DNA from 2 places in the Cellulosimicrobium sp. MI9406 genome. Region 2 is predicted to be linked to the other one. Evidence: predicted binding sites of a transcription regulator. Region 2 holds the regulator's gene; the other holds the start of a gene.
The links. The regulator LexA, encoded in region 2, represses DNA repair genes until DNA is damaged. The targets are predictions, from matches to a motif close to TCGAACANNTGTTCGA.
Positions count from the first base shown of each region.

Region 1: uvrA (excinuclease ABC subunit UvrA) is a predicted target of LexA. The motif match lies at 6,409-6,424, and genes of this name have one in related genera.

Region 1 is NZ_JALIZI010000002.1:18,933-33,167, reverse strand. It holds gene MT994_RS03295 (collagen-binding domain-containing protein) at 1-381, opposite strand, end outside; gene uvrB (excinuclease ABC subunit UvrB) at 622-2,730, shown strand; gene MT994_RS03285 (TerC family protein) at 3,010-4,008, shown strand; gene MT994_RS03280 (TerC family protein) at 4,015-5,136, shown strand; gene MT994_RS03275 (YciI family protein) at 5,150-5,449, opposite strand; gene MT994_RS03270 (MBL fold metallo-hydrolase) at 5,571-6,278, opposite strand; gene uvrA (excinuclease ABC subunit UvrA) at 6,454-9,450, shown strand; gene MT994_RS03260 (OsmC family protein) at 9,548-10,033, opposite strand; gene uvrC (excinuclease ABC subunit UvrC) at 10,167-12,281, shown strand; gene rapZ (RNase adapter RapZ) at 12,301-13,287, shown strand; gene yvcK (uridine diphosphate-N-acetylglucosamine-binding protein YvcK) at 13,296-14,235, shown strand, end outside.
Region 2 is NZ_JALIZI010000007.1:88,224-102,458, reverse strand. It holds gene MT994_RS14125 (hypothetical protein) at 1-138, opposite strand, end outside; gene MT994_RS14120 (HSP90 family protein) at 135-2,120, opposite strand; gene MT994_RS14115 (YbjN domain-containing protein) at 2,117-2,614, opposite strand; gene miaA (tRNA (adenosine(37)-N6)-dimethylallyltransferase MiaA) at 2,770-3,840, shown strand; gene dapF (diaminopimelate epimerase) at 3,837-4,865, shown strand; gene MT994_RS14100 (methyltransferase) at 4,874-5,563, opposite strand; gene hflX (GTPase HflX) at 5,722-7,278, shown strand; gene MT994_RS14090 (ATP-dependent DNA helicase) at 7,517-9,562, shown strand; gene MT994_RS14085 (L-lactate dehydrogenase) at 9,592-10,599, shown strand; gene lexA (transcriptional repressor LexA) at 10,714-11,448, opposite strand; gene MT994_RS14075 (LysM peptidoglycan-binding domain-containing protein) at 11,786-12,160, shown strand; gene nrdR (transcriptional regulator NrdR) at 12,529-13,059, shown strand; gene MT994_RS14065 (aldo/keto reductase) at 13,125-14,114, opposite strand.

The DNA of each region.
Region 1 (14,235 bases), on a different contig from region 2:
CGCGGTGGCGAGGTCACCGCCGACGACGAGCATGTCGGTCCCGCCCGCGGGGGTGATCGCGGACCCGCCGCCGCCCGCGGTCCCGACGTTGAGGGAGCCGGCCCCCGTGAGGTCGGCGTCCTTGCCGACCACGACGCGGCCCTCGAGCTCGGTCGCGGTCGCGACGGTGAGCCCGCCGCCCGCCCAGATGCCGACGCCCGCGTCCTCCACCGCGGTGAGCTCGTACACGCCGACGGGGCGGGTCGTGGCGTCCGCGGAGCAGACGTCGTCGGCGTCGACGACGGGCGTCGCGCTCGCGGGCGCGACGAAGCCGGCGGACAGGACCAGGGTGGTGAGGGCGATCAGGGGGATTCCGCGGGGGCGCGCGGGGTGCAGGTGCATGAGGGCTCCAGGTCGAGGGGTCGTTGACGGTGCTGACGAGAGCTGCGTGCAGGCCTCCACGCCCGTGGCCGGCCGGTCACCGGAGCTCCACGGGCGTCGGGGAGCGGGCAGGTCGAGGGAACCCTAGGGGTTCGGCACCACGCCTTCCAAATTGCGCGCGGGTGAACTCGGGTGTATACGGTGCGCAGCCCGTCGAGCGCTCCCGCGAACGATGTGGGTGGCTGGACGTACCGTGGTCACATGCGTCCCGTGACCGATCTCCAGCGCGCCACCGCTCCGTTCGAGGTCATCTCCGAGTACCAGCCGTCGGGCGACCAGCCCACGGCCATCGCGGACCTCTCGCAGCGCGTCCGCGCGGGCGAGAAGGACGTCGTGCTGCTCGGCGCCACCGGTACGGGAAAGTCCGCCACGACGGCCTGGCTGATCGAGGAGCTGCAGCGCCCGACGCTCGTCATGGCTCCCAACAAGACGCTCGCCGCGCAGCTCGCCACGGAGTTCCGCGAGCTGCTGCCGAACAACGCGGTCGAGTACTTCGTCTCGTACTACGACTACTACCAGCCCGAGGCGTACATCGCGCAGACGGACACCTACATCGAGAAGGACTCGTCCATCAACGACGAGGTGGAGCGGCTGCGCCACTCCGCGACGAGCTCGCTTCTGACGCGCCGGGACGTCGTCGTCGTGGCGTCCGTGTCGTGCATCTACGGCCTGGGCACTCCGCAGGAGTACGTCGACCGGATGGTGCGCCTCGACGTCGGGATGCAGGTGGAGCGTGACGACCTGCTGCGGCAGTTCGTCACGATGCAGTACACGCGCAACGACATGGCGTTCACGCGCGGCACGTTCCGCGTGCGCGGCGACACGGTCGAGATCATCCCGGTCTACGAGGAGCTCGCGGTCCGTATCGAGTTCTTCGGCGACGAGATCGAGAGCATCCAGACGCTGCACCCCCTCACGGGGGAGGTCATCCGCTCCGAGCCGAGCATCCACGTTTTCCCGGCGACGCACTACGTCGCCGGCCCGGAGCGCATGGAGCGCGCGATCTCCTCGATCGAGGCCGAGCTCACGGAGCGGCTCGACGAGCTCGAGCGGCAGAACAAGCTGCTCGAGGCGCAGCGGCTGCGCATGCGCACCACCTACGACATCGAGATGATGCGCCAGATCGGCACGTGCTCCGGGATCGAGAACTACTCCCGGCACATCGACGGCCGCGAGGCGGGGTCGCCCCCGAACACCCTGCTCGACTACTTCCCGGAGGACTTCCTCCTCGTCATCGACGAGTCGCACGTGACCGTGCCGCAGATCGGCGCGATGTTCGAGGGGGACATGTCGCGCAAGCGCAGCCTGGTGGACCACGGGTTCCGCCTGCCGAGCGCGATGGACAACCGCCCGCTGCGGTGGGAGGAGTTCGTCGAGCGCATCGGCCAGACCGTGTACCTGTCGGCCACGCCGGGCGACTACGAGCTCTCGATGGCGGACGGCGTGGTCGAGCAGATCATCCGCCCCACGGGCCTCGTCGACCCCGAGGTGATCGTCAAGCCGACCACCGGCCAGATCGACGACCTCCTGCACGAGATCCGCGAGCGGGTCGACCGTGACGAGCGCGTGCTGGTCACGACGCTCACCAAGAAGATGGCCGAGGACCTCACGGACTACCTGCTCGAGAAGGACGTCCGGGTCCGCTACCTCCACTCCGAGGTCGACACGCTGCGCCGCGTCGAGCTGCTGCGCGAGCTGCGCCTCGGCGAGTACGACGTCCTCGTCGGCATCAACCTGCTGCGCGAGGGCCTCGACCTGCCCGAGGTCTCGCTCGTCGCGATCCTCGACGCCGACAAGGAGGGCTTCCTGCGCTCGCCCAAGTCGCTCATCCAGACGATCGGCCGCGCGGCCCGCAACGTGTCCGGCCAGGTGCACATGTACGCGGACCGGATCACGCCGGCGATGGCCGCGGCGATCGAGGAGACCGAGCGTCGCCGCGAGAAGCAGATCGCGTACAACACCGAGCACGGCGTCGACCCGACGCCGCTGCGCAAGCGCATCTCCGACGTGACCGACATGCTCGCGCGCGAGGACGTGGACACCGCCGAGCTCCTGGCCGGCGGCTACCGCCAGCCGGGCAAGGGTGCCAAGGGCAAGGCCCCGGTACCGGGCGGGCCGAAGGAGGGCGCGTCGTCGGGCAACCGGCTCGCGGGCGCCGCGGCGAGCGACCTCGCGGAGCTCATCCAGGAGCTGAGCGACCAGATGCACGCGGCCGCGGGCGAGCTCCAGTTCGAGCTCGCGGCCCGGCTGCGCGACGAGATCTCGGGGCTCAAGAAGGAGCTGCGCCAGATGCACGCCGCGACGGCCTGACCGGTCCTGGGGGGGACCGGCCGGGCGTCGCCGCGGGCGCGCCCGCGGAACAGTCCACGGTGGCGTGGTGTTGTCACGCGTGCAGGAGCGATGGCCTATGCTGGCTCCTCAGCGAGGGGGAGTATTCCCACACGGTGATGTCGTCATCACGGTCGGCGCAGTCGTCGGCCCGGTGTCACCGGTCCCGCAACCACCAGCCCGCGTCTCGGACGCGCGCGCGTGGCGGTGCGTGGCGGAAGAGACCTTCGGTACTCAGTGCTACGTACCGGAGGTTTCTGCATGGACGTCCCCGTCTGGGCCTGGCTCGTCACCATCGGCGTGATCCTCGCGATGCTCGCCGTCGACTACGTCGGCCACGTGCGCACGCCGCACGCCCCGAGCCTGCGCGAGGCCAGCTGGTGGTCCGCGGGCTACGTTGCCGTCGCGGTGCTGTTCGGAGGCATCGTCTGGGCCGTCTGGGGCTCGACGTACGGCGGCGAGTACTTCGCCGGCTACATCACCGAGAAGAGCCTGTCGGTCGACAACCTCTTCGTCTTCGTGCTCATCATGACGAGCTTCCGCGTCCCGCGGCTGTACCAGCAGAAGGTCCTGCTGATCGGCATCACGATCGCGCTCGTCCTGAGGACGATCTTCATCCTCCTGGGCGCCGCGCTCATCGAGAACTTCAGCTGGATCTTCTACGTCTTCGGCGCGTTCCTGCTGTACACCGCGTGGACGCAGGTGAAGGCGGGCTCCGGTCACGACGAGGAGTTCCACGAGAACGGCGCGCTCAAGCTGACCCGCCGCCTATTCCCGACGACGGAGACGTACGTCGAGGACAAGATGACGACCAAGATCGACGGGAAGCGCTTCATCACCCCGATGCTCATCGTGATGATCGCGATCGGCAGCGCCGACCTGCTGTTCGCCGTCGACTCGATCCCCGCGATCTTCGGCCTCACGCAGGAGACGTACCTCGTGTTCGCGGCCAACGCGTTCTCGCTGCTCGGCCTGCGCCAGCTCTACTTCCTCATCGACGGCCTGCTGGACCGCCTCGTCTACCTCGCCTACGGCCTCGCCGCGATCCTCGGCTTCATCGGCGTGAAGCTGCTCATCCACGCGCTGCACAAGAACGAGGTGCCGTTCATCAACGGCGGTGAGCACATCACCGTCATCCCGGAGATCCCGACCGCCCTGTCCCTCGGGTTCATCGTCGTCGTGCTCACGATCACCACGGTCGCGAGCCTCGCCAAGGACCGCGCCGACCGCCGACGCGAGGCCGAGATCTCGGAGGGCTAGCCACCAATGGTTCACGAACTTCCCGTCTGGTTCGAGTGGGCGTCGCTGTCGGCGCTCGCCGTCCTGCTCCTCGTCGACCTGTTCGTCGTCGGGCGCCGGCCGCACGTCCCGTCCATGCGCGAGAGCGCGCTGTGGGTCGGGTTCTACGTCGCGCTCGCGCTCGTCTTCGGGGCGGTCGTCGGAGCGGTGGGGGGCGCGGCACCGGCCGGGGAGTTCTACGCCGGGTGGCTCACCGAGTACAGCCTCTCGGTGGACAACCTGTTCGTGTTCGTCATCATCATGGCGCGCTTCGCGGTCCCGCGGGAGCAGCAGCAGCGCGTCCTCATGGTCGGGATCATCGTCGCGCTCGTCCTGCGGGGAGGGTTCATCCTGGCGGGCGCGGCGATCATCTCGCAGTTCGTCTGGGTGTTCTACCTGTTCGGCGCGTTCCTCGTGTACACGGCGATCAAGCTCCTGGCGGGCGGCGACGAGCCCGAGGAGTACCACGAGAACCGCGCCGTCCGGGCGCTGCGCCGGGTCCTGCCGCTCGGCACCCGGTACGACGGCGGCCGGCTGCGCACGGTCGAGGACGGCAAGCGGGTGTTCACGCCGCTCGTCGTCGTGTTCCTCGCGATCGGCAGCACCGACCTGCTGTTCGCGTTCGACTCCATCCCGGCCATCTTCGGGCTCACGCAGGACCCGTTCATCGTCTTCACGACGAACGTCTTCGCCCTCATGGGGCTGCGCCAGCTCTACTTCCTGCTGGGCGGTCTGCTCGAGCGGCTGGTCTACCTGCCGATCGGCCTGGCCGTCATCCTCGGGTTCATCGGCGTCAAGCTCATCCTCGAGGCGCTGCACGAGAACACGCTGCCGTTCATCAACGGGGGCGAGCACCTCGAGGCGGTGCCGACGGTCCCCATCTGGCTCTCGCTCGTGGTGATCGTCGGGGCGCTCGCGGTCACGACCGTCGCGAGCCTGCTGCGCACCCGCGCGCTGCACGCACGGAGCGAGCCGGCGGACGGCGAGGAGCCCGGGCCTGCGGCGTCGTCCACGGAGGACGCCACGGAGACCGTGACCGACGAGGCGCCCGCCGCGGGGGAGACCCCGCCGCAGGGCGGCGGGGTCCCTCGCGGTGGTGCCGTGCGCTAGCGCGCGGCCCGGCTCAGACGCGGTCCGCCCAGTCGCCGATCACCGGCGACCACGGGCGGACCGCGCGCTGTGCGACCAGCCCGGCGCGCGCGAAGGGGTCCTCGTCGAGGACTGCGGCGACGGCGTCGGGCGTCTCCCCGTCGAGGACGAGCAGCGCTCCGGCGGGCGCGCCGTCGTGGGCGGGGAGCGGACCGGAGGCGAGCAGCGTGCCTCGGGTGTGGAGGTCGGCGAGGAACGCGCGGTGCTCGGGTCGCAGGGCGTCGAGCTCGGCGCTGCGGTCGGCGTAGACGTAGGTGACGGCGTGGATCGGCATGGAGCCAGTGAACCAGTCCGTCCCGACGTCGCGGGGCCCGGTCCGCGCCTCGGCTGCGCCCCGTGCTCCCTGCCGCCACCTACCGGCCGCACGCCACCGGCCGCCCGCTACCAGCCCTGCGCTACCAGCCGCGCTCGCGCCACTCGGCGAGGTGCGGCCGCTCGGCACCGAGCGTCGTGTCGGCGCCGTGACCGGGATAGACCCACGTGGCGTCGTCGAACCGGTCGAAGACGCGCCCGACGACGTCGGACAGCAGGCTCGCGAACCGCGCCGGGTCGCGGTCGGTGTTCCCGACCCCGCCGGGGAAGAGCGAGTCCCCGGTGAACAGGTGCACCCGGCCAGGCACGGCCTCGGGTTCGGCGACGTCGTCCGGCTCGCGGTAGGCGAGGGCGACGGATCCCGGCGTGTGCCCGCGCAGCGCCACGACCTCGAGGTCGATCGCGCCCACCCGCAGCACGTCCCCGTGCCGCAGGCGGCGGGCGACGGGTACGCCGGACGCCGCGGCGACCGCGTCCGCGTCGGGCTCGCCGGCAGCCGACCACGCGCCCGTCGCGGCGACGACCGGCGCGAGCGCCCGGAGATGGTCGGCGTGCCGGTGCGTCGTGACGACGCCGTCGAGCCGTCCCGACGGCGAGCCCGCCCGCACGAGGCCGAGCACGTCGTCGGGCGCGTCGGCGGCGTCGACGAGGAGCTCGGCACCGGTGCGCCGGCACGTGAGGAGGTAGACGTCGTTCGCGAGCGGCCCGACGGCGAGCTTGCGGATCTCGACCTCGTCGAGGCGTCGCAGGTCGTGCGGGCCGCCGACGGCGACCTGTCCGGTGTACGTCATGCGCCCAGTGTGCCGTCCGCTCGCGGGGGGCGGTGCGCCGCGACCCCGGGCCGCGGTGACCCGGGTCACGGCGGAGAGCCCGGACGTGGGGCGCTCGTGTGCGTTCGCCGGGTGCCGTGCGGAGGTGACGTCGAACACCTGTGCGAGTGTGGGTGGTCCGCCGTACGATGCTGCGGTGAGCAATCGCCTCGTCATCTCCGGTGCCCGCGAGCACAACCTGCGCAACGTCGACCTCGACCTCCCGCGCGACAAGCTCATCGTCTTCACGGGGCTCTCCGGCTCGGGCAAGTCGTCGCTCGCCTTCGACACCATCTTCGCGGAGGGCCAGCGCCGGTACGTCGAGTCGCTGTCCGCGTACGCGCGCCAGTTCCTCGGCCAGATGGACAAGCCGGACGTCGACTTCATCGAGGGCCTGTCGCCCGCGGTCTCGATCGACCAGAAGTCCACGAACCGCAACCCGCGCTCGACCGTCGGCACCATCACCGAGGTCTACGACTACCTGCGCCTGCTGTTCTCGCGCGCCGGGACGCAGCACTGCCCGGTGTGCGGCGAGCGCGTCACCGCGCAGACCCCGCAGCAGATCGTCGACCGCCTCCTCGAGCTCCCCGAGGGCACGCGCTACCAGGTCCTCGCCCCGGTCGTGCGCGGCCGCAAGGGCGAGTACTCCGAGCTTTTCAAGGAGCTCCAGACCAAGGGCTTCGCCCGCGCCCGCGTCGACGGCGAGGTGCGCACCCTCACGGACGTCCCGGCGCTCGAGAAGAAGCTCAAGCACGACATCGAGGTGGTCGTCGACCGCCTCGTCGCGCGCGAGGGCGTCCAGCGCCGGCTCACGGACTCCATCGAGACGGCCCTCGGGCTCGCGGGCGGGCTCGTCGTCGTCGAGCTCGTCGACGCGGACGCGGACGACCCGGCCCGGGAGCGCCGTTTCTCGGAGAAGCGCGCCTGCCCGAACGACCACGAGCTCGCGCTCGACGAGATCGAGCCGCGCACGTTCTCCTTCAACGCCCCGTACGGCGCGTGCCCGGAGTGCACGGGCATCGGGTTCCGTCTCGAGGTGGACCCGGACCTCGTGGTGCCGGACGACGAGAAGTCGCTGCGCGAGGGCGCGGTCGCGCCGTGGGCGCAGATCTCGTCGGAGTACTTCGAGCGCGTCCTCACGGCGCTCGCGGACGACCTGGGCTTCTCCATGGACACGCCGTGGCGCGCGCTGCCCGAGCGCGCGAAGAAGGCCGTGCTCCACGGCCAGAACCACCAGGTGCACGTGCGGTACAAGAACCGCTGGGGCCGTGAGCGGCAGTACTCGACCGGGTTCGAGGGCGTCATCACCTTCCTCGAGCGCCGGCACACCGAGACCGAGTCCGACTGGTCGAAGGAGAAGTACGAGGCCTTCATGCGCGAGGTCCCGTGCCCCGTGTGCCAGGGGGCACGCCTCAAGCCGGAGGTGCTCGCGGTCAAGGTCGGCGGCAGGTCCATCTGGGACGTGTGCCGCCTGCCCCTGCGCGAGGCCGCGGCGTTCCTCGGCTCGCTCGAGCTCGGCGCGCGCGAGCGCGCCATCGCGACCGAGGTCCTCAAGGAGATCGACGCGCGCCTCGGGTTCCTGCTCGACGTCGGCCTCGACTACCTCTCGCTCGAGCGACCGGCCGCGACGCTCTCCGGCGGCGAGGCGCAGCGCATCCGGCTCGCGACGCAGATCGGCTCGGGCCTGGTCGGCGTGCTCTACGTGCTGGACGAGCCGAGCATCGGCCTGCACCAGCGCGACAACCGCCGGCTCATCGAGACGCTCACGCGCCTGCGCGACCTCGGGAACACGCTCATCGTCGTCGAGCACGACGAGGACACCATCCGCACCGCGGACTGGGTCGTCGACATCGGCCCGGGCGCGGGCGAGCACGGGGGGCGGGTCGTGCACTCGGGCGACTACGCGGGCCTGCTCGAGGCCCCGGAGTCCGTCACGGGCGCGTACCTGTCGGGGCGGCGCAGCATCCCGCTGCCGGCGCAGCGGCGCCCGACAAACCCGGGCCGTCAGATCAAGGTCGTCGGCGCGCGCGAGCACAACCTCACGGGCATCGACGTGAGCTTCCCGCTGGGCACGTTCACCGCGGTCACGGGCGTCTCCGGCTCCGGCAAGTCCACGCTCGTGAACTCGATCCTCTACACCGTGCTCGCCAACGAGCTCAACGGGGCCCGGCAGGTCGCGGGCCGCCACACGCGCGTCACCGGCCTCGAGCACCTCGACAAGGTCGTGCACGTGGACCAGGGCCCGATCGGGCGCACGCCGCGGTCGAACCCCGCGACGTACACCGGCGTGTGGGACCACGTGCGCAAGCTGTTCGCGGAGACGACCGAGGCCAAGGTGCGCGGGTACACGCCGGGCCGGTTCTCGTTCAACGTCAAGGGCGGCCGCTGCGAGGCGTGCTCGGGCGACGGCACGCTGAAGATCGAGATGAACTTCCTCCCGGACGTCTACGTGCCGTGCGAGGTGTGCCACGGCGCGCGCTACAACCGCGAGACGCTCGAGGTGCACTTCAAGGGCAAGACCGTCGCGGACGTGCTCGACATGCCGATCGAGGAGGCGTCCGAGTTCTTCGCGGCCGTGCCCGCGATCTCGCGGCACCTCAAGACGCTCGTCGAGGTCGGGCTGGGCTACGTCCGGCTCGGGCAGCCGGCCCCGACGCTCTCGGGCGGCGAGGCGCAGCGCGTCAAGCTCGCGAGCGAGCTGCAGAAGCGCTCGACGGGCCGCACGATCTACGTGCTCGACGAGCCGACGACGGGCCTGCACTTCGAGGACATCCGCAAGCTGCTCGGCGTGCTCCAGTCCCTGGTCGACAAGGGCAACAGCGTCCTCGTCATCGAGCACAACCTCGACGTCATCAAGAGCGCGGACTGGGTCGTCGACATGGGCCCCGAGGGCGGCTCCGGCGGCGGCAAGGTCGTCGCGCAGGGGACGCCCGAGCAGGTCGCGCGCGTAGAGGCGAGCCACACCGGCCGCTTCCTCGCGGAGATCCTCGAGGGGCACGACCCCGTGCCCGTCGGGCCCGCGCCGTCGGCGTCCGCCGGGGCGTCGGCGCCTGCGGCGAAGGCCGGCAAGTCGACGAAGGGCCGGTCTGCGGCGGCCCGCCGGGCGACCGACGAGAAGCCGAAGACGGGGCGCCGGAAGGCGTCCGCGGCCTAGCCACGGTACGGCGTGGGCGCGGGTCGACCAGGCCCGCGCCCGCGCGGCGTGCTCGGTGCTCGCCGCGTCGGGGCCGGGGTGCTCGCCGCGCCCGGCGTCAGGCGGCGGCGCGCCGGGCTGGCGCCGGCTCGACGAGCACGCGGAAGTTCACCGAGCGCGCGATGAAGCAGTGGTCGTGCGCGCGCTGGTGGAGGGTCGCCAGCGCCGCCTCGTCCGTGCCGGGTCCGTCGTCGACCACCACGCGCGGGTGCAGCGTGACGTCCGTGAACTGGCCCTCGCCCCCGGACTCGACCCGCATGGTGCCGGTCGCGTCGTCGACGTACTCGCGCACGACGACGCCCGCCGCGGCCGCGAGGTGGAGGAACCACAGCATGTGGCACTGCGACAGGCTCGCGAGGAACAGCTCCTCGGGGCTGTACCGGGTCGGGTCGCCGCGGAACGCCGGGTCCGCGGAGCCGGGCAGCGGCGGCCTCCCGTCGAGGAGCACCTCGTGGTCGCGGCTGTAGGCGGTGTAGGACGCGGTGCCGCGGTCGCCCGCGCCGGTCCAGCGGGTCGTCGCGGCGTAGCCGTGCTGTGCGCTCATGGCCGCCACCCTAACGGCCGGTGACGCGCGTCACACGGCGCCGTCCCCGCGCCACCGCGTCCGTCGTCCCGCGTCCCCGCGTCGCCCCACACCCGAGCCACCGGCGTCGGTGGCCTGACCTAGGCTGGAGAACATGGCAGATCCCGCGACGTACCGCCCTGCGCCGGGGGAGATCCCCACCTCGCCGGGCGTCTACCGGTTCCGCGACGAGCACGGCCGTGTGATCTACGTCGGCAAGGCCAAGAACCTGCGCGCGCGCCTGTCGAACTACTTCCAGGACGTCGCGAACCTGCACCACCGCACCCAGACGATGGTCACGACGGCCGCGTCGGTCGAGTGGACGGTCGTCGGCACCGAGGTCGAGGCGCTCGCGCTCGAGTACACGTGGATCAAGGAGTTCGACCCGCGGTTCAACGTCAAGTACCGCGACGACAAGTCGTACCCGTACCTCGCGGTGACCATGGGCGAGGAGTTCCCGCGCGCCCAGGTGATGCGCGGCGCGAAGCGGCCCGGCACGCGGTACTTCGGGCCCTACGGCCACGCGTGGGCGATCCGCGAGACGCTCGACCTCCTGCTGCGGGTGTTCCCCGTGCGCACGTGCTCGGCGGGGGTCTTCAAGCGCGCCCACCAGACGGGCCGGCCGTGCCTGCTCGGCTACATCGACAAGTGCTCGGCGCCGTGCGTCGGGCGCATCACGCCCGAGGACCACAAGGCGCTCGCCGAGGACTTCTGCGACTTCATGGCGGGCGACACGCAGCGGTTCGTGCGCCGGCTCGAGCGCAAGATGAACGAGGCCGCAGCCGCGATGGAGTACGAGGCCGCGGCACGCCTGCGCGACGACATCGCCGCGCTCCAGCGCGCGACGGAGAAGAACGCGGTCGTCCTCGGCGACGGCACCGACGCGGACGTGTTCGCGCTCGTGGGCGACGAGCTCGAGGCGGCCGTCCAGGTGTTCCACGTGCGCGGCGGTCGCATCCGGGGTCAGCGCGGCTGGATCGTCGAGAAGGTCGAGGACGTCACAGACGCCGAGCTCGTCGAGCACCTGCTCCAGCAGGTGTACGGCGCGGCGGAGGAGGCCGTCGCGGCGGACGCCGGGACGCGCGCCGGGCGCGACCTCGCGCGCGACGCCGTGCCGCGCGAGGTCCTCGTGCCCGTCCTGCCGCCGGACACCGACCAGGTCACCACGTGGCTCTCCGGGCTGCGGGGCGCGCGGGTCGACGTCCGGGTGCCGCAGCGCGGCGACAAGAAGGAGCTCGCCGCGACGGTCCGCGCCAACGCGGAGCACGCGCTCGCGCTGCACCGCACGCGGCGCGCGGGCGACCTCACGACCCGCAGCCAGGCGCTGCGCGAGATCCAGGAGGCGCTCGAGCTCGAGACGGCGCCGCTGCGCATCGAGTGCTACGACGTCTCGCACAACCAGGGCACGTACCAGGTCGCCTCGATGGTGGTCTTCGAGGACGGGCTCGCGCGCAAGAGCGAGTACCGGCACTTCACGGTCCGCGGCCCGGACGGCGACGGCGCGGCCGACGACACGGCGGCGATGTACGAGGTGATCTCGCGCCGCTTCAAGCGCTACCTGTCCGACCGCTCGCGCTCGGGCGAGGTCGAGCTGGACCTCGAGGCCGACGACGTCGCCGACGGGTCCGACGCCGCGGCGCGCCGGGCGGAGCGTGCCGCGGAGGCGGCGGGCTACGTGCCGCGCAGCGGCGAGGTCGACCCCGACGCGCCCGTGGACCGGCGCGCGCGCTTCGCGTACCCGCCGAACCTCGTCGTCGTCGACGGCGGCCCGCCGCAGGTCGCCGCCGCGGCGCGCGCCCTGGCCGACCTCGGCATCGACGACGTCGCGCTGTGCGGCCTCGCCAAGCGGCTCGAGGAGGTCTGGCTGCCGGGGGAGGAGTACCCCGTCATCCTCCAGCGTTCCTCCGAGGGCCTGTACCTGCTCCAACGCGTCCGCGACGAGGCGCACCGCTTCGCGATCGCCCAGCACCGCAGGCAGCGCAGCAAGGGCATGACGGCCTCGGCGCTCGACGACGTCCCCGGCCTCGGCCCGGCGCGGCGCACCGCGCTCCTCAAGCACTTCGGCTCCCTCAAGCGGCTGCGCGCCGCGAGCGTCGAGGAGATCGCGAGCGTCCGCGGCATGGGCGAGCGGACGGCGCAGGCCGTCGTCGCGGCACTCGGCGGCGGGACCACGGACGACCGGACCTCGCAGGACACTCCGGCGCAGGACGAGGCCGCGGCCCGCGCGTGACGGCTGGCATGCTGGGGGCATGACCTCGGAGCCGACCCCGGACCTCAGCCCGCAGGGCCAGCCTGCCCGCGTGCCGGAGCCCTCCCCGACCACCGTCCCCAGCGGCATCCCCGCGATCGAGGCCGCGACCCACGCCCCCGAGCCGAGCGAGGCCGAGGTGCTCATCATCACGGGCATGTCGGGTGCCGGCCGCACCCGGGCCGCCGCCGTGCTGGAGGACCTCGACTGGTACGTCGTCGACAACCTGCCGCCGCGCATGATCGTCCCGCTCGTGGACCTCATGACGCGGTCCGGCTCGACGCTCGAGCGCATCGCGGCCGTCGTCGACGTGCGCGGGCGCGAGTTCTTCACCGACCTCGTCGAGGTGCTCGACCACCTGCGCCAGAGCGGCGTGTTCTACCGCATCCTGTTCCTCGACGCGTCCGACGAGGTGCTCGTGCGGCGCTACGAGCAGGTCCGGCGCCCGCACCCGCTGCAGGGGGAGGGGCGCATCCTCGACGGTCTCGCCGAGGAGCGCCGTCTGCTCGCGAGCCTGGAGGAGCGGTCCGACGTCGTCATCGACACGTCCGAGCTCACCGTGCACGACCTCGCGCGCGAGGTGCGCGCCGCCGTCGCCGACGGCACCCCCGAGACGCTGCGCATCAACGTCGTCTCGTTCGGGTTCAAGTACGGGTTGCCGCTCGACGCGGACCACGTGGTCGACGTGCGGTTCCTCGCCAACCCCTACTGGATCACCGAGCTGCGCCACCTCACCGGCCGGGACACGCCCGTGCGCGACTACGTGCTCGGGCGCCCCGGCGCGCTCGAGTTCGTCGACCGGTACGTGAACGCGCTCGAGCCCGTGTTGGCCGGGTACCTGGGGGAGGAGAAGCGGTACGTGACGATCGCCGTCGGCTGCACGGGCGGCAAGCACCGGTCCGTCGCGATCAGCGAGGCGATCGCCGCACGCCTGCGCGCCCAGGGGCAGCGCGTCATCGTCACGGCCCGCGACCTCGGCAAGGAGTGACCGGCGCCGTGGTCAGCCTGCGCAACCCCGCCGTCGTCGCCCTGGGCGGCGGCCACGGGCTCTCCGCGAGCCTGTCGGCGCTGCGGCTCATGTCCGACCGTCTCACGGCGGTCGTCACCGTCGCCGACGACGGCGGCTCCTCAGGGCGCCTGCGCGAGGAGCTCGGCGTCCTGCCGCCGGGAGACCTGCGCATGGCGCTCGCGGCCCTGTGCGACGACTCCGAGTGGGGCCGCACGTGGAGCGCGCTCCTGCAGCACCGGTTCACGTCGGAGGGCGACCTCGACAACCACGCGGTGGGCAACCTGCTCATCGTCGCGCTGTGGGAGCTGCTCGACGACCCGGTGGCCGGTCTCGACTGGGTGGGCAAGCTCCTCGGGGCGCGGGGCCGCGTGCTCCCCATGGCGGCCGTGCCGCTGCGGATCGAGGCGGACGTCTGGACGCAGGGCCGGCTCGAGACGGTCGTCGGGCAGAGCCGCGTCGCGGTCACCCACGACCGCATCGAGCAGCTCCGGCTCGTGCCCGCCGACCCGCCCGCGTGCCCGGAGGCGGTGCGGGCCGTGGAGGAGGCGGACTGGGTCGTGCTCGGTCCCGGGTCGTGGTTCTCGTCGGTGATGCCGCACCTGCTCGTCCCCGAGCTCGCACGCGCGCTGCACGAGACCTCGGCGCGCCGGTGCGTCACGCTCAACCTGTCGAGCGAGACGGGGGAGACGTTCGGGCTCACCGCGACGGAGCACCTGGAGGTGCTGCACAAGCACGCTCCGGAGCTGCGGATCGACGCCGTCGTGGCCGACCCGTCCGCCGTCGAGGACACCGAGCAGCTCGCGGAGGCCGCGGCGCGCACGGGTGCCCGGCTCCTGCTGCGCCAGGTCCGCCGGGGCGACGGCACGCCGCGGCACGACGCGCTGCGGCTCGCGGCCGCCTACCGCGACGTCTTCGACGACGTCCTCG
Region 2 (14,235 bases):
GTAGGCGCGCGCGGCGTCGGGGCCCTCGGCCTCGACGCGCTCGAGCTCGGCCGCGGCGGCCGTGGAGCGCGCGAGGCCGTAGGGCATGCGGCGGACGTCGTACAGGGCGGCGTTCACCTGGTCCACGGACCGGGTCATCGGTTCTCCTCGTCGGCAGGGGGGTCGGGTTCCGTGGCGGGGTCCTGCCCGGCCGCGAGGGCGCGGGCGAGCAGGAGCGACAGGGAGTCGTTCATGAGGGTCGCCTCGACGGGCTGGAGCGCCTTGCCGGACGCGAGCACCGCCGTGACGTAGAGGGAGCGGGCACCCGCGGCGCGCACCTGCGCGTCGGGGCTCGCGAGCAGGTCGCGCACCGTGGCGTTGGCGTCGTTGAGGACCAGGCGGCGGGGGCGGGCCGGGGCGCTGAGGCCCGCGAGGATCTCGCCCCAGAGGTCGTCCGTCTCCGCGGCGCGTGCGGCCTCGCGCGCGTGGTCGCCCTCGCGGTCGTGCAGGAGCATGGCCGGGAGGGCGTCCGGCTCGTACCGGCGCAGCACGACGTCGCAGTCCTGCTCGGCGAGCGCGGCGTCGAGCGACGCGAGCGCGTCGGCGACCTCGAGCTCGCGCAGCGGCTCGACCTCCGTGAGGACGTGCGCGACGTCCGCGGCCGAGACGGGCGACAGCCGCCACTGCGGGAACCGCGCCGCGACGCGCTCGAGCAGGTCGGCGTCGTAGACGTAGCCGCCGTTGACGACCGCGAGCCCCTGCGCCGCCGCGACGGGCGCGATGCGCCGGAACTCCTCGATGCTCGCCGTGTACAGCAGGCGCCCGTCGGGGTGGTCCGTCGCGAGGTCCGCCAGGGTCGTGGACCCGGCCGTCGTCTCGAAGGGCAGCACGCGCGCGGCGACGTCGAGCATCTCGTCGTCGGTGAGCGCGAGCGCGCGCACGGCGAGGTGGTGGGTCTCGAGGAAGCGCCGCGCGAGGACCGAGTCCGTCGCGAGCGTCTCCAGCAGCCACCGGCGCACCTGCGCCCCGAGCGCGTCGCGGGTCGCGAGCAGGACCTCGTCCTCGTACAGCCCCTCGCGCGACGCCGTCGGGCGCAGCACGGACGCGTCGAGGACGCACCGCACGAAGAACGCCCACGGGGGCAGCAGGTCGTCGACCGCGCTGCCCAGGAGCATGCGCTTGAGGTAGACCCGGTGCCGCGACGTCGTGGTCGGCGCGACCGCGGCCGGGAGCACGTACGCGACGCCTGTCAGGCCGGCGAGCGGCAGGTCGAGGTCGATCCGTGCGAGCGGGGTGAAGCCGAGCGTGCGCTCGGCGTAGCCGGCGAGCGCGGCGTCGCGGGCCGCGGGCGCCGGGTGCGCAGCGCGCCACGGCAGGTCCTCCCCGCTGAGCCGGCGCACCGCGACCGGGGCGTCGCCGCCCGCTCCGCCGTCACGGTCCTCGCCGGGGCCGCCGTCGAGACGCGTCTCGACGAGCAGCTCGACCGGCAGGAGCGAGCCGAAGTCCTGGGCGAGCGCGACCACCGACTCCGGGGCGAGCCAGTGCTCGGTGTCCCGCCGCGGGTGCAGCCGGACGACGCTCCCGGGCTCGGCGGGTGCCGCCGGGTCGTCCGGCGCGAGCTCGACGAGCTCGTACCGGCCGTCGGCACGGCCGCGCCAGCGCACGGGGACGGGCGCTCCGCCCGCCGCCGTGCGGCGAGCGGAGCGCGAGACGAGCTCGATCTCGTCGGCGACCATGAACGCGGACAGGAGCCCGATGCCGAACTGGCCGAGGAACTCCTCGCGACCGGTCCCGAGCTCGACGTCGCGCTTGGAGCTGCGCCCGATGGTCGCGAGCAGCTCCTGCGCCTCGTCCCGCGTCAGGCCGACGCCCGAGTCGTGCACCTCCAGGCCGCCGCCGGGCAGCGGGCGGAGCAGGATCCGCGCCGGGGCCTGCGGTCCCTCGAGCCCGGCGCGCGCGGTGATCGCGTCGACGCCGTTCTGCAGCAGCTCGCGCAGGTAGACGCGCGGGCTCGAGTACAGGTGCCGGGCCAGGAGGTCGACGACGCCCCGCAGGTCGACCTGGAAGGCCGTCGTCGCCTCCTCGCCCGGGGCGCCGTCCGGAGCGGTGCGGCCCGCGGTGGTCTCGTGCGTGCCGGTCACCGCGCGTCGACGTCGGCGCCGCCCTCGGCCACGGTCTGCGCGGCCGTGTCGGGGAAGCGGGCGTCGAGCGCGTCGAAGAACTGCAGGCCCGTGAACAGGCCGCACTCGATGAGCTGGCCGAGCTGGTCGTCCGCGACGCCGAACTCCAGGTCCGTCGCGACCTCGGTGTAGACCGCGAGCTGGTCGTCCTCGACGCGCGCGTAGACCTTCGGCCAGATCTTGTCGCGGTTGAACTCGTTGGCGACGAGCGCGACCTGCGCCTCGGCCGACGCCGGGAGCGTCCGGTTCCACCGGCCGCGGACCTGCAGGATCTCCTGCTTCTCACCCATGAGGAAGAAGAAGAACACCTTGCCGTCCCAGTTGCCGCCCAGGTCCCCGTCCGAGTCGACGAAGTACCGCCACTCGCGGCTCGTGAGGAACGCCTCGACGCGCTCGCGCGTCAGCGGCGCGTTCTGGCTCGTCGGTGCGGCGTCCGGCTTGGTGAAGAAACCCATGTTCTCGAGTCCTTGTCGTCTGAGAGGTCGTGCGAGGTCGTCGTGCTCAGGTGATACGCGGCGGTGCGCGCGAGGGCGGACCGACCACGGACACACTACGCATCCCCGCCCACACCCCTCGGGCCGCCGGCCGCCCGGACGGTACCGTTGCGCGGGTGAAAACCCAGCACGACCCCGCCGGCACGCCCCCGCCCGGCCCGGGCGTCGTCGTCGCCGTCGTCGGCCCGACGGCCACGGGGAAGTCCGACCTCGCCCTCGACCTCGCCGAGCGCCTGTCCGTCCCCGGGGCGCCCGCGGAGATCGTCAACGCCGACGCCTACCAGCTCTACCGCGGCATGGACGTCGGGACCGCGAAGGTCCCCGTCGCCGAGCGCCGCGGCGTGCGCCACCACCTCCTGGACGTGCTCGACCCCGCCGAGGACGCGTCCGTGGCCCGCTACCAGAGCGAGGCCCGCCGCGTGCTCGACGAGATCGCCGCCCGGGGGGCGCGCGCCGTCGTCGTGGGCGGCAGCGGGCTGTACGTCCGCGCCCTCCTCGACGACATGCGGTTCCCGGGCACGGACCCCGCCGTGCGGGCGGCGCTCGAGGCGCGCGCCGAGGAGCAGGGCCCGCGCGCGCTGCACGACGAGCTCCTCCGGCGCGACCCCGCGGCCGCCGCGAGCATCGGCCCGGCCAACACCCGCCGGCTCGTCCGGGCGCTCGAGGTCATGGAGCTCACCGGCGAGCCGTTCACGGCGAACCTCCCGCGTCAGGTCTACGTCCGCCCGACCGTGCAGATCGGCCTCGACTGCGACCGGGGCGTGCTCGACGCGCGGGTCGCCGGCCGCGTCGAGCGGATGTGGGAGCAGGGCCTCGTGGCCGAGGTGCGCCGCGTCGAGGCGCACGGCATGGGCCGCACGGCCCGGCGCGCCGTCGGCTACGCGGAGGTGCTCGCCGCGCTCCACGGCGAGACCACGCAGGACGCCGCGCGCGAGGCCGTCACCGCGAACACGCGGCGCCTCGCGCGCAAGCAGATGGGCTGGTTCGGCCGGGACCCGCGCGTCGGGTGGCTCGACGCGCAGTCGCCGGCGCGCGTCGAGGACGCTCTCGCGCTCGTCGCCGCGGCGGACGCGCGCGCTGCCGCGCAGGGCACGGACGGGCACGAGCCCGCGACCGTGCCGGGCACCGCCGTCGGGCCGGACGAGGCGGACAGCGGCGCGCCCGTGCGCCGTAGTCTGGGCTCATGACGCGCACCCGCTTCACCAAGGGCCACGGGACCCGCAACGACTTCGTGCTCCTCGCCGACACGAAGGGCGAGCTCGACCTCACGCCCGAGCTCGTGCGTGCGCTCGCCGACCGCCGCGGCGGCGTCGGGGGGGACGGCGTCATCCGCCTCGTGCCGACCGCGCTCGTCCCGGAGTCGCGCGACGTGCTCGCGGAGGACCCGCACGCCATCTGGTTCATGGACTACCGCAACGCCGACGGCTCGGTCGCCGAGATGTGCGGCAACGGGGTCCGCGTCTTCGCGGCCTTCGCCGAGCGCCTCGGGCTCGTGAGCTTCGCGGGCGGCACCGAGGTCCCGGTCGGCACGCGCGCGGGCGTCAAGCGCGTGCGCAAGGAGGACGACGGCTGGTTCGCCGTCGACATGGGCCCGTGGTTCCTCCCCGGCGGGCGCCCCGCGCTCCAGGACGGCTACGACGCGACAGTCGTCGTGCGGGGCTGGGAGGTCCCGCGCCCGGCGCTCAGCGTCGACCTCGGCAACCCTCACACCGTCCTCGCCGTCGCGCGCGAGGACGTGCTCGAGCGCGCCGACCTCACCGAGGCGCCCGTCGTCGAGCCGCACCCGTCCCACGGGACGAACGTCGAGCTCGTGGTGCCCCTCGGCGAGACGACCGCGGACGACGGCACCGTCGTCGGGCACGTGCGCATGCGCGTGCACGAGCGCGGCGTCGGGGAGACGCCGTCGTGCGGCACGGGCGCGTGCGCGGCGGCGCTCGCGGTCCGCGTGTGGGGCGGTCCCGACGCGCCGGACACCTACCTCGTCGACGTCCCGGGCGGCACGGTGCGCGTGCGGGCGCTCCCGGGCGGCCGCGTCGAGCTCGCCGGTCCCGCGGTGCTCGTCCACGCGGGGGAGATCGACCTCGCCGCGCTCGTCCCGGGGACGCCGGTCCCGCCGGAGGACGACGCGCACCAGGGCGCGGACGGCCTCGTGACCGCCCAGCCCGCCGAGCCGGTCGCGGCGGCGTCCGAGGGCGACCGCGCGCCGGTCTGACCGCCGGCTCAGCGGGGCGCGACGACCTCGAGGACGCGGAACCCCTTCGCGCTCGCGGCGCGCTCGACGACCGCGCCCGGCAGGAGCGGGGGCAGCGCCTCGGCGAGCCAGCGCTGGAGCGAGTCCGAGCCCAGGTTGCGCTGCACCACGAGGTGCGCGCTCGCGCCCGGCGCGAGCCGGGGCAGCCAGTGCAGGAGCATCCCGTGCAGGACGTCCTTGCCGACCCGGATCGGCGGGTTCGACCACAGCGCGGCGAGCGCGACGTCGTCGGGCACGTCGTCCGGGAGGACGGCCCGGACGTTGTCCAGCCCGAGACGCTGCGCGTTGCGGCGCACGAGGTCGAGCGCGCGCTCGTTGACGTCGACGGCCCACACGGTCGCCTCCGGCGCCTCCAGGGCCATCGTCAGGGCGACCGGGCCCCAGCCGCAGCCGAGGTCGAGGACGTGGGCGGGGCCGTCGTCGGGCCGGGCCGCGAGGACGTCGTCGAGCGGCGGGGTGGTGCGCAGGAGCACCTGCGTGCCGAGGTCCAGCCGGCCGGGGGAGAAGACGCCCGAGGCGACCTCGACCTCGACGTCGCGGCCCGCGAGCCGCACGGAGATCGTGCGGCGCTCGGCGGCGGACGCGGGCCGGGCGGTGAAGTAGTGGTCCGCCGCGCCGTCGGGCGCGGGGTCGACGGCGGGGTCCTGGTCCTCGGTCACGTCGGCCGATCCTACGCGGGCGCGCCCACGTCAGGAGGCGGTACGGCGCACCGGGCCGCTCGTCGGGGGCTTAACCACTGGCCTCGGGACGATTTCGCGTGCCACGCTTGTTGTCACACCCGGACGCACGAGCGCCCACCACCGACGGAAGGCGGCACATGAGCCCAACCCCTGCGAACACTCCGAACCCCACCTCGGCTCAGGACGAGCCGACCGGCGCGACGCGGGACATCGCGAGCGACGTCGTGGCGCGGGTGCTCGCTCGGGCCGGGACGGCACGCGCTGAGGGCGGCACGGTCCACACGGAGCACGACGGCGAGCAGCTCGAGCTCGAGGAGCGCAGCGCGCTGCGCCGCGTCGTCGGCCTGTCGACCGAGCTCGAGGACGTCACCGAGGTCGAGTACCGGCAGCTGCGCCTCGAGAAGGTCGTGCTCGTCGGGCTCTGGAGCCCCGGCTCCGACCCGCGCGAGGACGGCGCGCCCACGTCCGCCGAGGAGGCCGAGATCTCGCTGCGCGAGCTCGCCGCCCTCGCGGAGACCGCGGGCTCGCAGGTGCTCGACGGCGTGATCCAGCGCCGCGCGAAGCCTGACCCCGGCACGTACCTGGGCTCCGGCAAGGCCGCGCAGCTCGCCGACGTCGTCGCCGCCAGCGGCGCGGACACGGTCGTGATCGACGGCGAGCTCGCGCCCTCCCAGCGGCGCGTGCTCGAGGACATCGTCAAGGTCAAGGTCATCGACCGGACCGCGCTGATCCTCGACATCTTCGCCCAGCACGCCAAGTCGCGGGAGGGCAAGGCCCAGGTCGAGCTCGCCCAGCTCGAGTACCTCCTCCCGCGCCTGCGCGGCTGGGGCGAGTCGATGTCCCGCCAGGCCGGTGGCCAGGTCGGCGGCGCCGGCGCGGGCATGGGGTCGCGCGGTCCCGGTGAGACGAAGATCGAGCTGGACCGCCGGCGCATCCGCAACCGCATGGCCAAGCTGCGCCGCGAGATCCAGGCGATGGCCCCGGGGCGCGAGACGAAGCGCGCGTCGCGCAAGCGGCACGCCGTGCCGTCCGTCGCGATCGCGGGCTACACGAACGCGGGCAAGTCGAGCCTGCTCAACGCCATCACCGGCGCGGGCGTGCTCGTCGAGAACGCGCTGTTCGCGACGCTCGACCCCACGGTGCGCCGCACGCGCACCGAGGACGGCCGGGTCTACACGCTCGCCGACACCGTCGGGTTCGTGCGCGCGCTGCCGCACCAGCTCGTCGAGGCGTTCCGCTCGACGCTCGAGGAGGTCGGCGACGCCGACCTGCTGCTGCACGTGGTGGACGCCTCGCACCCGGACCCGGAGGGCCAGATCGCGGCGGTGCGCCACGTCCTGGCCGACATCCCGGGCGTGGAGGACGTGCCCGAGGTGATCGTGCTCAACAAGGCGGACCTCGCCGACCCGGAGACGATCGCGCGCATCCGGCTGCGCGAGCGCCACACGGTCGTCGTGTCGGCGCACACGGGCGAGGGGATCGAGCACCTGCGCGAGCTCATCGCGCACGAGCTCCCGCGCCCGGACGTCGAGATCGACGTCGTCGTGCCGTACCACCGGGGCGACCTCGTGCACCGCGTGCACACCGAGGGCGAGATCGACCACGAGGAGCACACGCCCGAGGGCACGCTCCTGCGCGGCCGTGTCGCCCAGGCCCTCGCGACGGAGCTCGTGGGCGCCTCCGCCGGGAGCTGATCCGCCCCCGAGCCTCCCGGCGGCGCGGCGGGCCAGCCCCGCGCCGGACCCGGCGTCGGCCCCACGCACGACCCCGCGCAGCCACGGCTGCGCGGGGTCGCGTGCGTCCCGGGCCGGTCCACAGGGCCCCCGCCGCGTGGGTGCCCGACCGTAGAATCGGCAGGTGCCCCCCTCCACCCGTACCGCTCCCGTGCCCGACCGTCCGGACACGGAGGCGCCCGGGCAGGCGGCCGGTGACGTGCCTGCCGTCGAGGAGCTCCTCGACCTCGCGGTCACGCGCCTGGGCGGCGCGCGGCGCGACGGCCAGCGGACCATGGCGCGTGCCGTCACGGACGCCATCGAGGGTTCCGAGCACCTCGTGGTCCAGGCCGGGACCGGGACGGGGAAGTCGCTCGGGTACCTCGTGCCGGCCGTGCGCCACGCGGTCGCGACCGACGAGCGCGTCGTCGTCTCGACGGCGACCCTCGCCCTCCAGCGCCAGGTCATCACGCGGGACCTCCCGCTCGTGGCCGACGCCGTCGCGGACCGCCTCCCGCGGCCCGCGTCGATCGCGCTCCTCAAGGGCTGGCACAACTACCTGTGCGTGCACAAGATCGCGGGCGGCTACCCCGCGGACGAGCCCACGCTCTTCGACCTCCCCGGCGAGGCGGCGGGCGCCGCCGACCACCCCGCCGCGCGCGGAGGGACGAGCATGGCGGCCCTCGGCGAGCAGGTCGTGCGCCTGCGGGAGTGGGCCGACGAGACGCCCACGGGCGACCGGGACGACCTCGTCCCCGGCGTGAGCGACAAGGCGTGGCGGCAGGTCTCCGTCACGGCGCTCGAGTGCCTGGGCCAGCGCTGCCCGCTGCTCGCCGAGTGCTTCCCCGAGCGGGCGCGCGCCGCGGCACGCGAGGCCGACGTCGTCGTGACGAACCACGCGATGCTCGGCATCGCGGCCATGGGGTCGCCCGGGGTGCTGCCCGAGCACGACGTCCTCGTCGTCGACGAGGCGCACGAGCTCGCGGACCGCGTCACGGCCGCCGCGACGGTGGACCTGTCGGTCCCGGCGATCGAGAGCGCGGCGCGCCTCGCGCGCCGCCACGGCGGGGTCACGACGGACGCGCTCGACGCCGCGTCCGCTGCGTTCGGCACGGTCGTCGGGTCGCTGCCCGCCGAGCGCTTCCCCGACGGCCTGCCCGACGCCGCGCGCTCGGCCGTCGCGGCGGTGCGGGACGCCGCGCGCGAGGTGCTCTCCACGCTCAAGCCCGAGACCGGCGTGACCAAGCCGGCCCAGCCGGACACGGGCCTGAAGATGGCGCAGTCGACGATGCTGCAGCTCTTCGAGGTCGCCGAGCGCATGGCGGCCGACCCCACGGGCCACGACGTGCTGTGGTGCTCGCGGCCCGGGGAGGGCGGCTGGTCCGGCGACCGCTTCGGCGACGGCGCGAGCCGCCTGCACGCCGCCCCGCTCGGCGTGGCGGGCCTCATCCGCACCCACCTGCTCGCGGAGCGCACGGGCGTCTTCACGTCCGCGACGCTCGCGCTCGGCGGGAGCTTCGACGCCGTCGCGCGCACCTTCGGGCTCGGCCCCGCGGCGACGGGCGGAGCCGCGGACGCGGGCGACGGCGACGCGCCGCGCTGGCTCGGGCTCGACGTCGGGAGCCCGTTCGACTACCCGCGCCAGGGCATCCTCTACGTCGCGAAGCGCCTGCCGACGCCCGGCCGCGAGGCGTCGACCGAGCACCAGCTCGACGAGATCGCGGCGCTCGTCGAGGCCGCCGGCGGTCGGACCCTCGGCCTGTTCTCCTCGCGGCGCGCCGCGGTGGCCGCGGCGGAGGCGATGCGCGAGCGGCTGGACGTGCCGGTCCTGTGTCAGGGCGACGACCAGCTGCCGACGCTCGTGCGGGAGTTCGCCGAGGACCCGGCGACGTGCCTGTTCGGCACGCTGTCGCTGTGGCAGGGCGTGGACGTGCCCGGGCCGTCGTGCCAGCTCGTGCTCATCGACCGCATCCCGTTCCCGCGCCCCGACGACCCGGTGAAGTCGGCGCGGGCTCGCGCCGTCGAGGCCGCGGGCGGCAACGGGTTCATGCAGGTCTCCGCGACGCACGCGGCCCTCCTGCTCGCCCAGGGTGCCGGGCGGCTCGTGCGGTCCACGGCCGACCGCGGGGTCGTCGCGGTCCTGGACCCGCGGCTCGTGACGGCGCGCTACGGGTCGTTCCTCACGCGGTCCATGCCGGGGTTCTGGCAGACGACCGACCGCGACGTGGCCACCGCTGCGCTCCGCCGCCTCGCCGCCCTAGGCTGAGCCCTTTCCAGCGACTTCACGGAGGCGACATGACGAGCACGTCACCGCAGGGCACCGGCGACGCGACCACGGGCGGTCCGGGAGGGGGAGCGCGGACGACGAAGCTCGCGATCGTCGGCGCCGGTGCCGTCGGCTCGACGCTGGCCTACGCCGCGCTCATGCGGGGCGCGGCGCGCACGGTGGCGCTCCTCGACGTCAACCGCGCGAAGGTCGAGGCCGAGGTCCTCGACCTCCAGCACGGCATCCAGTTCATGCCCATGGCGCGCGTCGAGGGGTCCGACGACGTCGCGGTGTGCGCGGGGGCCGACGTCGTCGTGATCACGGCCGGCGCCAAGCAGAAGCCGGGCCAGACGCGCCTCGACCTCGCCGAGGGCACGATCGGGCTCATGCGCACGATCCTGCCGGGCCTCGTGGAGGTGGCCCCGGACGCCGTCTACGTCATGGTGACCAACCCCGTCGACATCGTCACGTACGCGGCGCTCAAATTCTCGGGGCTGCCCCCGACGCAGCTCTTCGGCAGCGGCACCGTGCTCGACTCCTCGCGGCTGCGGTTCCTCGTGGCGCAGCACTGCGGCGTCGCGGTGCAGAACGTGCACGCGTACATCGCGGGGGAGCACGGCGACAGCGAGATCCCGCTCTGGAGCTCCGCGACGATCGGCGGCGCGCCGCTGCTCGAGTGGCAGGGCATCGGCGGTCGGGGACCGCTCACGGGCGACGTGCGCGACGAGATCGCGCGCGAGGTCGTGCAGTCGGCCTACCGGATCATCGAGGGCAAGGGCGCGACCAACTACGCGGTCGGGCTCGCGGGCACCCGGATCATCGAGGCGGTGCTCGCCGACGAGCACCGGGTGCTGCCCGTGTCGACGCTCCTCGACGGCATCTACGGGCTCGAGGACGTGTGCCTGTCGCTCCCGACGCTCGTCGACCGCCGGGGCGCGACGGAGCGTGTCGAGGTCCCGCTGGCGGACGACGAGCTCGCGGGCCTGCGCTCGTCCGCGGAGTCGCTGCGCGCGGTCGCGCGACGCTTCGGGCTCTGAGCCCACGGGCCCGTCGGGCCCGGCACGACGAGAGCCGGGCGGTCGAGGGACCGCCCGGCTCTCGTGCTGTCCCGAGCCTGCCCGCAGGGGCGCCCGGAGACGCTCGGGGACCGTTCAGAGGCTGCGCAGGACGGAGACGACGCGCCCCAGCACCTGGGCATCGTCGCCGGGGATCGGGTCGTACGCGGCGTTGTGCGGCATGAGCCACACGTGGCCGTCGGCGCGCCGCAGGCTCTTCACGGTGGCCTCGCCGTCGATCATGGCGGCCACGATCTCGCCGTTCTCCGCGACCGGCTGGCGCCGCACGACGACCCAGTCGCCGTCGCAGATCGCGGCGTCGATCATCGAGTCGCCCTGCACGCGCAGGAGGAAGAGCTCTCCCTCGCCGACGAGCTGGCGCGGCAGCGGGAAGACGTCCTCCACGACCTGCTCCGCGAGGATGGGGCCACCGGCGGCGATGCGGCCGACGACGGGGACGTACGACGGCGCGGGGTGGGCCTCGTCGTACGCGGGCTCGGGGGCCGTTCCTGCCGGCGCGAGCGGGGTGGCACGGCGGGCGTCGTCGGGCTGGACCACCTCGATGGCGCGCGGACGGTTCGGGTCGCGCCGCAGGAACCCCTTGCGCTCCAGCGTGGTGAGCTGGTGCTTGACGGAGGACGGGCTCGTGAGCCCGACGGCCTCGCCGATCTCGCGCATGCTCGGCGGGTAGCCGCGCTGCTCGACGCACGCGCGGATGGTCTCGAGCACGAGCCGCTGGCGCGGGGTGAGCCCGTCACCCCCTGCCGACCCGTCCGGCAGCTCGCGCACCTCGGCGAGCCCCCGTGCCCTGTCCGTGCCTCGTCCCGCCATGGTCGCTCCGCCCTCGTCCGTCGCGTGCCGCCGGCGCCAGCCGGGCCTGCGGCCTCCCCTCCCCGGGGGCGTGCGCCCCGGGACCTCGGTCGCTCCTCCGGGTCCGAGCGGACATGTCCGGCGAACCGACCTGACCCCAGGCTAGGGGAGGATGCGACACGAATCAAACACCTGTTCGAGCATGTCTCGACTCTGTGGGTCGTTCGTGATAGACCTTCGTACAGATGTTCTACGTACAGGTGTTCGACCGCAACGGGTCGGCGCGGAGATGAGACGGGCGCGCGGGTCCGATCGACCGGGGAAGGCGATCGGGCTCGCGGGCCGGGACGGAGGGGACATGGACACGGTGGCGATGGCGACGGCAGCGCCGGCCGCGCTCGGGCGGGGCGGCGCAGCGGAGCGAGGTGCGCGCCCGGAGGCGCCGCTGCGGCTCACGCGACGCGGCCGTGCGGTCCTCGTGCTCCTCGTGGCCGTCGTGCTCGTCCTCGCGGCGCGGGTCGGGCTGGCCGTCGCGAGCGGGCCCGGGGAGCCGGTCGAGGTCCGCGTCCACGTCGTGAGCGCGGGGGAGACGCTGTGGGAGCTCGCCCAGGGCGTCGCGACCCCGGGGGAGGACCTTCGTGAGGTGGTCAGCGGGCTCGTGGAGCTGAACGGCCTGTCGTCGTCCGGCGTGCAGGCCGGCCAGACCATCCTGCTCCCGGTCGCCGAACGGTGACGCCGCGCGCGAGCGCACTCCTGGTCCTGTGACGCAGCACACGGCGCCGACGCGCGACAGGTTGCGGCCGAGGGTTGCGCCGGCGCCTTAGGTCCGCCTAAGTTAGTGTCACCTCACGCGCCGGCTGGGGGGCTGGGCGGACGAGGCGAGGAGTGTGCGGACCACCGCGACTCCTGTGCACGTCGCCGCGCGCGAGGCGAGTCGCGCGCGAGATGGGGACGGGGGCGTCCCGACGGGGGCGGTCGACTTCGACCGCCCCCGTTCTGCTGCCTGGGGCCGGGCGCGTCGTCGGCGTGTTGCACCGCGCGCCCGCGACGACATACGTTCGTCGCGCCGACCTGTCGGCGCGACCCGCGGAGGAGCCCGCCATGCACTGCCCGTTCTGCCGTCACGCGGACTCCCGCGTCGTCGACTCCCGCACGTCCGACGACGGTGCCTCCATCCGCCGGCGACGCCAGTGCCCGGAGTGCAACCGCCGCTTCACCACGATCGAGACCGCCAGCCTGTCCGTGGTCAAGCGGTCCGGGGTGACCGAGCCCTTCTCGCGCGAGAAGATCGTCAACGGCGTCCGCAAGGCCTGCCAGGGGCGCCCGGTGAACGAGGACGACCTCGCCGTCCTCGCGCAGCGCGTCGAGGAGACCATCCGCGCGAGCGGGAGCGCCGAGCTCGACGCCTACGAGATCGGCCTCGCGATCCTCGGGCCGCTGCGCGAGCTCGACGAGGTCGCCTACCTGCGCTTCGCGAGCGTCTACCAGGCGTTCGACTCGCTCGAGGACTTCGAGAGCGCCATCACGTCGCTGCGCGTCGACCGGGAGGAGCGCGAGGCGGCGGCGGGCCGTGCGGCGCCCGAGGCCGCCGACGACGCCGCGACCGACCGCGAAGCGGCACCCCAGGCCTGACGCTCACGAGATTTCGCGCCTCGTGACTCCGGTCCCAGGATGCGGGGCCCCGCAGCCGGAGGCGGCTACAGGTCGCTGGACCGCGACGCCCAGATGTTGATGCCCGTGTCCACGGGGAGGTCGTCGACGGCCGCGATCTCCTCGGGGGAGAGGTCGGGGGCGTCGAGGGCCGCGAGGTTGTCGTCGAGCTGGCGCGTCGAGCTCGCGCCGAGCAGGACCGACGTGACGCGCTCGTCGCGCAGCGCCCAGCGGATCGCCGTGGACGCGAGCGTCCGCCCGTGGGCGCGCGCGAGCTCGTCGAGGTGGCGCACGCGGTCGAGGTTCTCCTCCGAGAGGAACGTCGGGCGCAGCGGCCCGCCGCGCGCCGCGCGCGACCCGTCCGGGACCCCGTGGAGGTAGCGGTCCGTGAGCATGCCCTGGGCGAGCGGGGAGAACGCGACGACGCCGAGCCCTTCGTCGCCCGCGACGTCGAGCACGGTGGCTCCCGCCGCGTCGTGCGGGTCAGGCGCCTCGATCCACCGGTTGAGCATGGAGTAGGAGACCTGCGTGACGACGAGCTCGACCCCGACGTCGGCCGCGACCCGCAGGGCCTCGCGCGTGCGCCGGGCGGAGTACGAGGAGATTCCGGCGTAGCGGGCGCGTCCCGACCGGACCGCCGTCGCCAGCGCACCGATGGTCTCCTCGAGCGGGGTGGACGGGTCGTAGCGGTGCGAGTAGAAGATGTCGACGTGGTCGAGCCCGAGCCGGCGCAGCGACGCGTCGAGGGACGAGAGCAGGTACTTCCGGGACCCGCCCTCGCCGTAGGGGCCGGGTCCCATGCGGTAGCCCGCCTTGGTGGTCACGACCAGCTCGTCACGCACGGGTCGGAGCTCGCGCGCGAGCAGCCGGCCCAGCGACTCCTCCGCAGCACCCCCGGGCGGTCCGTAGTTGTTCGCGAGGTCGAGGTGCGTCACGCCACGGTCGACGGCGTGCAGCACGATCTCGCGCTGCGTCGAGAAGGGGTCGGCGACGCCGAAGTTCTGCCAGAGCCCGAGCGCGACCTCCGGCAGGTGCAGGCCGCTCCGGCCGAGCGCACGGTGCGGGAGGTCGGCACGCGCCGGCGCGGGACCGCCTGTGGCGTGGGGAGGAGCGGGGGAGGCCTGCGGCGTGGGATCGGGCGACACGTCCCGACGCTAC